Regions from separate parts of the Methylobacterium sp. BI1 genome, predicted to be linked through region 1. Evidence: predicted binding sites of a transcription regulator. Region 1 holds the regulator's gene; the other holds the start of a gene.

What was found. The regulator PhoB, encoded in region 1, activates phosphate uptake and scavenging genes when phosphate is short. The targets are predictions, from matches to a motif close to TGTCATNNANCTGTCAT.
Region 2: AC1MGR_RS15135 (RNA degradosome polyphosphate kinase) is a predicted target of PhoB. The motif match lies at 2,328-2,344, and genes of this name have one in related genera.

What each region holds. Positions count from the first base shown of each region.
Region 1 covers NZ_CM155267.1:4,966,511-4,970,526, forward strand. The annotation lists gene AC1MGR_RS23545 (SDR family oxidoreductase) at 1-491, shown strand, start outside; gene AC1MGR_RS23550 (matrixin family metalloprotease) at 584-1,627, shown strand; gene phoB (phosphate regulon transcriptional regulator PhoB) at 1,674-2,378, opposite strand; gene phoU (phosphate signaling complex protein PhoU) at 2,408-3,133, opposite strand; gene pstB (phosphate ABC transporter ATP-binding protein PstB) at 3,220-4,016, opposite strand, start outside.
Region 2 covers NZ_CM155267.1:3,223,523-3,227,538, reverse strand. The annotation lists gene purM (phosphoribosylformylglycinamidine cyclo-ligase) at 1-185, opposite strand, end outside; gene AC1MGR_RS15145 (AI-2E family transporter) at 425-1,516, shown strand; gene AC1MGR_RS15140 (P-loop NTPase family protein) at 1,517-2,281, shown strand; gene AC1MGR_RS15135 (RNA degradosome polyphosphate kinase) at 2,414-4,016, shown strand, end outside.

The DNA.
Region 1 (4,016 bases):
GGTTCTTCGACACCAACGTGATGAGCGGCGTGCGCCTGGCGCGGGCCTACACCCCCGGCATGGTCGAGCGCGGCTGGGGCCGGGTGGTCTTCATCTCCAGCGAGTCCGGCGTGAACATCCCGGTGGAAATGGTCCATTACGGGATGACGAAGACCGCCCAGCTCGCCGTCGCCCGGGGGCTCGCCGAGACCGTGTCGGGCAGCGGCGTCACCGTGAACAGCGTGCTGCCGGGGCCGACCCTGTCGGAGGGGGTCGCCGACTTCATGAAGAGCATGGCGCAGGGGCAGGACGGCGGAGCCGGGGGCGCGGTCGACCTCGACGCCGCCGGCCGGGCCTTCGTGGCCGAGCACCGCCCGACCTCGCTGATCGGCCGCCTCGCCACCGTCGAGGAGGTGGCCAGCATGGTCGCCTACATCTGCAGCCCGGCCGCCAGCGCCACCAGCGGGGCGGCCCTGCGCGTCGATGGCGGCGTGGTGCGCAGCATCGTCTGAGGGCGCGCCGTCCGGGCGGGCGACGGCCGGCGCGGTAAGGATTTCGTAACCTCCCCCGCCGACCCTGGCCCGAACGGACGGGAGGGCGGTCGATGGGGGATTATGCGCTGGAAGGTCCGCGCTGGGGCACGGGCGCGGCGGGCACGGGCGGCGGTACCGTCACCTGGGCCGTCGACAGCACGATTCCCACGGGCTTCGTCAGCCTCATCCAGGCGGCCTTCGCCACCTGGGCGGCCGCCGCCAACATCGCGTTCCAGCAGGTGGCCGCCACGGCCAGCGCCCAGATCGACTTCACCCTCGGGGGGATCGACGGGCTCGGCAACACCCTGGGCTACGCCAACTATTCCTATAGCGGCCAGCGCATGCAGTCGGTGGCGGTGACCTTCGACAGCGGCGAGGGCTGGCACGCCGTCTCCGGCGGGCGCGTGGTCAGCACCCAGAACGTCGACCTCTCCCTGGTGGCGCTGCACGAGATCGGCCACGCCCTCGGCCTCGATCACTACAACACCAAGCCCGAGGTGATGAACGCCATCCTCAACACCGGCATCAAGACCCTCGCGGCCGGCGACATCGCGGGGATCCAGGCCCTGTACGGCGCGCCCCCCGCCCCGTCCGCGCCGGTGGTCGCCGCGGCGGCCGTACCGGCAGCGCCCGTCGTGCAGGCCGACGCCACGGCGGTCTACCGGTTCTACGACACCCACACGGGGGATCACTTCTACACCACGAACACGGCCGAGAAGCTGCAGATCGAGAAGACGCTGCCGTGGTTCACCTACGAGGGCACCCCCTGGGCGGCCCCGGCCAAGGGCGCCGACACCGTGGACGTGTTCCGGTTCTTCGACACGGCCTCGAACGCCCACTTCTTCACGACGAGCGTCGCCGAGCGGGACCAGGTCCTGAAGACCGCGCCGACCTACAAGTACGAGGGCGTGGCCTTCGAGGCCTACGCGGATGCGGGCGCCCCCGGCGGCCTGACCCTGGAGCGCTTCTACAACACCCAGACCGGCCAGCATCACTTCGCCGGCAGTGCCGAGGAGGCCAACGGCATCAACCACGGCGCCGCCGGTCCGGGCTGGGTCGACGAGGGCAAGGCCTTCACCGTCCACGTGCCCACCGACACCATGATCTTCGCGTAAGGCGGCGGGCTCGACGGTTCGCCGCGCCGGCCCACCTCGGGGTCGGCTACTCGGCCTCTGCTTCGAACATCTCGTCGAAGGAGTAGCCCGAGCCGCGCACCGTGCGGATCGGGTCGCTCTGGCGCGGGCGGTTCAGGGCCTTGCGCAGGCGCCCGACATGGACGTCGACGGTGCGCTCGTCGATGTAGACGTCGTGGCCCCAGACGCCGTCGAGGAGCTGCTCGCGGGAGAACACCCGGCCGGGGCTCTGCATCAGGAACTCGAGGAGCTTGAACTCGGTCGGCCCGAGATGGATCTCGCGGCCCTCCCGGCGGATGCGGTGGCTGACCCGGTCGAGCTCGATGTCGCCGGCCACCAGCAGGTTGGCGACGTGGGCGGGCTTGGCCCGGCGCAGCAGGGCGCGGACCCGGGCGAGGAGCTCGGGCACCGAGAACGGCTTGACGATGTAGTCGTCCGCCCCCGTGCCGAGGCCGCGGATGCGGTCGCCCTCCTCGCCCCGCGCCGTGAGCATGATCACCGGCAGCCGCTCGGTCTCGCGCCGGGCGCGGATGCGGCGGCAGAGCTCGATCCCCGACAGGGCCGGCAGCATCCAGTCGAGCAGGACGAGGTCGGGCACCTGTTCCTGCAGGCGCAGGTCCGCCTCGTCGCCGCGGGCGGCCGAGTCGACGACGAACCCCTCGGCCTCGAGGTTGTAGCGGAGGAGGAGGGTCAGGGCCTCCTCGTCCTCGACGATCAGGATACGCGTACTCATCGTGCGCTTTCGATCAGTCCGGCACGGGGTCAGGCCGCGCCGGGCATGTCCACGGTGGCGTAGTTGGAGGCGTCGTTCTTCGGGCGCTCGCGCTCGGCCAGGAGGTTCTCGCCGGTGACGAGGTAGTGGATCGTCTCGGCGATGTTGGTGGTGTGGTCGCCGATGCGCTCGATGTTCTTGGCCACGAACAGGAGGTGCGTGCAGAACGAGATGTTGCGCGGATCCTCCATCATGTAGGTCAGGAGCTCGCGGAACAGGGAATTGTAGAGGGCGTCGATGGCGTCGTCGCGCTCCCAGACGTCGAGGGCCGCCTTGGTGTCGCGGCTGGCATAGGCGTCGAGCACGTCCTTAAGCTGCTCCTGCACCAGGTCGCTCATGTGCTGGACGCCGATGACGATCTTCTGCGGCTGGATCTGGTCGGCGATCGCCACGACGCGCTTGGCGACGTTCTTGGCGAGGTCGCCGATGCGCTCCAGATCGTTCGAGACGCGGATCGCCGTCACGGTCTCGCGCAGGTCGATCGCCAGGGGCTGGCGCCGGGCGATGAGCAGGATCGCCCGCTCCTCGATCTCGCGCTGGAGGGTGTCGAGGCGGGCGTCGGCGGCGATCACGGCCTGGGCCAGGGCCGAGTCCCGGCGCACCAGGGCCTCGCCGGCCTCGGTCATCATCTTCTCGGCGATGCCGCCCATCTCGGAGATCGAGCGGCGCAGGTCCTCGAGGTCCGTGTCGTAGGATTTGACGATGTGGTCGGGCATGGGTCTCGCTCCTCGATCGGGCCCGACTGTCCGGGGCCCGCCCTGGCGGTGATGGGGGGCGCGGGCCGGGATCGGCCGACGGAGGATCAGCCGAAGCGGCCAGTGATGTAGTCCTGCGTCTGGCGCTTCTCCGGATTCATGAAGATGCGCGTCGTGGGGCCGAATTCCACCAGCTCGCCGAGATACATGAACGCGGTGAACTGCGAGATGCGGGCCGCCTGCTGCATGTTGTGCGTGACGATGACGATGGTGAATTCTGAACGCAGCTGCTCGATCAGCTCCTCGATGCGGCCGGTGGAGATCGGGTCGAGGGCCGAGGTCGGCTCGTCGAACAGGATCACCTCGGGGCGCTGGGCCACCGTGCGGGCGATGCAGAGGCGCTGCTGCTGGCCGCCCGAGAGACCCATGCCGGACTGCTTGAGCTTGTCCTTCACCTCGTCCCAGAGGGCGGCCTTGCGCAGGGATTCCTCGACGCGCATGTCGAGGTCGGCCTTGGGCAGCTTCTCGTAGAGGCGCAGGCCGAAGGCGACGTTGTCGTAGATCGACATCGGGAACGGGGTCGGCTTCTGGAACACCATGCCGATGCGCGAGCGCAGCTCGTTGAGGTCGACCTTGGAATCCAGCACGTTCTGGCCGTCGAGGAGGATCTCCCCTTCCGCGCGCTGGTCCGGATACAGGCTGTAGATCCGGTTGAAGGTGCGCAGCAGGGTGGACTTCCCGCAGCCCGACGGTCCGATCAGCGCCGTGACCTGGCGGTCGTGGAAGTTGAGGTTGACCGACTTCAGGCCGTGGAAGCTGCCGTAGTAGAAGTTCAGGTCCTTGACGGCGATGCGGACCGGTGAGGACTCGTCAGCCTTGTGGCGTCCGGTGAGCTGCGCGGACG
Region 2 (4,016 bases), 1.7 Mb from region 1:
ATCGGGTCCTTGAAACCCGCCGCCTTCAGATCGAACAGGCCACCGAATCCACCGATCTCGGCATCCGCCCCCGGCCGGCGGGTGGCGCGTACCAGCGGCTTGATCGTCTCGACCATGGCGTTGCCGGCATCGATGTCGACGCCCGCTTCCGCGTAGGTCATTCCGTGTCTGGGCTCGCCGGTCATCCGCGCCGCTCTCCGAAGGTCCGTGTTGCGCGACCTCTAACCGCTCCCGCGCGCCTTCGCGAGTCCGTCCTCGCAGCGGATGGGTATTCGCACCGAGGTCCGCGGCCGGGCTCCGATCGGAGGGAGCGCATGAAACGTCGGCATGAGTCCAGCAGCCTTGACCGCGTCCCCTCCCGTTCCCACTGTTGATCTGCGAACGGCGACGTCGCGCACACGACGATTGGGACGGGGAACGGCCGATGCGCGGCAGGGCGATGATCGGGCTGATGGCCCTCCTGGGCTTCGCCCTCCTGCTCTATCTACTCGCCGACGTCATGCTGCCCTTCGTGGCGGGCCTCGCCCTGGCCTACCTCCTCGATCCGATCGCGGACCGGCTCGAGCGCCTCGGGCTCGGGCGGCTCTCGGCCTCGCTCCTCATCCTCGCGGTCTTCGTGGTCGGGCTCGTGGTGGTCCTGCTCCTCGTCGTACCGCTCGCCGCCAATCAGGTCTCCGCCCTGGTGGCGACCCTGCCCGGCATGGTCTCGCGACTGCAGGGCATCCTCGCCGAGCGGGCGGGCCCACTGCTGCAGCGAGTGGGCGGCGCCGACGTACTCACCGATCTGCAGTCCCAGGTCGGCACCCTGGTGGGGCAGGGCGGCACCTGGTTCCTGACCTTCCTGAAGTCCCTGTGGTCGGGCAGCCAGGCGCTGATCTCCATCGCGTCGCTCCTCGTCGTCACGCCCGTGGTCGCGTTCTACCTCCTCGTCGATTGGGACCGGATGATCGCGACCCTCGACGGTTGGGTGCCGCCTCGGCATCGCCCGGTGGTCCGGCGCCTCGGGCGCGAGATCGACGGGGCCGTGACGGGGTTCGTCCGCGGGCAAACCCTGGTCTGCCTCATCCTCGGCACCTTCTACGCGGTCGGATTGTTCCTCGTCGGATTGAACTTCGGCGTCCTCATCGGCCTGATCGCGGGCTTCCTCACCTTCATTCCCTATGTGGGGACGCTGACCGGCTTCCTGCTCTCGGTCGGCGTCGCCCTGGCCCAGTTCTGGCCGGGTTCCGACTGGCTGCATATCGGCCTGACCATCGGGGTCTTCGTGGTGGGACAGTTCCTCGAAGGCAACATCATCTCGCCCAAGCTCGTGGGCGAATCGGTGGGTCTGCACCCGGTCTGGCTGATGTTCGCGCTCCTCGCCTTCGGCTCGCTGTTCGGATTCCTCGGGCTGCTGCTGGCCGTGCCGGTGGCCGCATCCATCGGCGTGCTGGTCCGTTTCGTCCTGGAGCGCTACCTCCAGAGTCCGCTCTACTACGCGGACGCCCCCGCGCTCCTGTCCAAGCCCGAACCCTGAATGGCAACGCGCGACACCATTCCTCCGAAGCAGCTGGCCTTCGACCTGCCGGCCGACCCGCGCTACGGCCGCGAGGACTTCCTGGTGGGGCCGGCCAACGAGGCCGCCTACACGCTAATCGAGGCTTGGCCGAATTGGCCCGACACGGTGTGCCTGCTCACGGGGCCGCCGGGCAGCGGCAAGAGCCACCTCGCCTCGATCTGGGGAACCCGCTCCCATGCCTGGACGGCCCAGGCTTCCGAGATCACCGCAGCGACGGTGCCGCGCTTCCTCTCCAACGGCGCCCTGGTGATCGAGGACATCGACCGGGTGGGAGCGGACGGGAGTGCGCCCCGCGACGAGGCGGCCCTGTTCCACCTCCTCAACCTCGCACGCGAGCGCGGCTGCCCGGTGCTGGTCACCTCCGCCACCTCGGTGGAGGGGCTGGGCCTGACGACGGCGGACCTTCGGTCCCGCCTGCGCCTCGCCCACGGCGCCACCATCCTGCCCCCGGACGACGCCCTGTTGCGTGCGGTCCTCGTCAAGCTGTTCGTCGATCGGCAGCTCGTGGTGGATCTTGCCATCGTGGAGGCCCTGGCCCTGCGGATCGACCGTTCCCTCGGGCGTGCCCGCGAGGTGGTCACCGCCCTGGACCGGGATGCCTTGAGCCGGGGCCGGCGCATCACCAAGCCACTGGCGCTGGCGGTGTTGGAGCGCCTCGGATTCGGGTCGGGAGAACCGGAAGACGAGGATGAGGCGGATTCCGGGGATCATGCCCCGAACTGAGGTCGGCCCGCCGATACGATCGATGGCCAACGACCGTGCCGAAGATCGTCATGCAACCGTCACAAACGCCGGCGCAGCCCATGCTACGACGCCGACCCTCGAAGACCTGTAGGAGACGAACTCTTGGCGGACATGGACTCGGACACGACCGCAGCGGATGCCGGAACCCCGCGTGTCACCGAGGGCCGCACGCGGGCCGCCCGGCCCGCCGCCCGGCGGACCGGGCAGCCCGCAGCGGTGGCCTCCAAACCCCAGCAGGGGAGGACGAGCCGAGACGTCACCACGGATGCCAGGGAATCCGTCTCCGATGCCCTGCCGGATGCCGATCTCGACCTGCCGCCTCCGGGAGATCTGCCGCCCCCTCCCACCGAGGTCCTGCCGGGTGCGGAGGCGCGGGATTCCGTGCGCGAGGCGGGGCTCGCCCTGCGCCACTCCCCGGAGCGCTTCGTCAACCGCGAGCTGTCCTGGCTCCAGTTCAATCGGCGCGTGTTGGAAGAGGCCTCCAACGCCAATCACCCCCTCCTGGAGCAGGTCCGGTTCCTCTCGATCTCGGCCAACAACCTCGACGAATTCTTCATGGTGCGCGTCGCCGGCCTGCACGATCAGGTCCGTGCCGGTCTCGTCCTGCCCTCGCAGGACGGCCTGACACCGGCCGAGCAGCTGACGCGGGTGGGGACCGAGGTCTCGCGCCTCGCCCTCGACCAGCAGGCGCGCTGGCGCGAACTGCGCGGTGAACTGCTCGGCGTCGGCATCGAGCTCATGGAGCCCGCCGGCCTGACCCAGGATCACAAGGCGTGGCTGGAGGACTACTTCCTCAACCACGTCTTCCCGGTCCTGACGCCGCTGGCCATCGATCCGGCCCACCCGTTCCCGTTCATTCCGAATCTGGGCTCGACCATCGCGTTGATGCTGGTGCGCCCCCGTGACGGCCGGACCCTGCGCGCGCTGATCCGGCTGCCGGCGGTGCTCGACCGGTTCGTGCGCCTGCCGGATGCCGAGACCGATGCGACCGCCCGCTTCATCGCGATCGAGCAGGTCATCGTGCTGTTCACCGGGCGACTCTTCCCCGGCTACGCCCTGCGCGGACAGGGCGCGTTCCGTGTCATCCGCGACTCGGACCTCGAGATCGAGGAGGAGGCCGAGGATCTGGTCCTGCATTTCGAGACAGCCCTGAAACAGCGCCGCCGCGGCGTCGTCATCAGGCTGGAGGTCGAGGCCGGGATGCCCGAGGACCTGCGGGCCTTCGTGGCCGACGAACTCGAGATCGGCAGCGACGCAGTGATCTTCGTGGAGGGGATGCTCGCCCTCAACGAGCTGTCGCAGATCGTCGGCATTGATCGGCCGGACCTGAAGTTCAAGTCCTACAACCCCCGCTTCCCCGAGCGCATCCGCGAGAGCGGCGGCGACGTCTTCGCGGCGATCCGGCAGAAGGACTTCATCGTCCACCACCCCTACGAATCCTTCGATGCGGTGGTGCAGTTCCTCGCCCAGGCCGCCCGCGACCCCAACGTGGTGGCGATCAAGCAGACGCTCTACCGCACCTCTTCGAACTCACCGATCGTCGCAGCCCTGGCGGAAGCCGCCGAGCTCGGCAAGTCCGTGACCGCCCTGGTCGAGCTCAAGGCTCGCTTCGACGAGGAAGCCAACATCCGCTGGGCGCGCAACCTGGAGAAGGCCGGCGCGCAGGTGGTGTTCGGCTTCATCGAACTCAAAACCCACGCCAAGCTGTCGATGG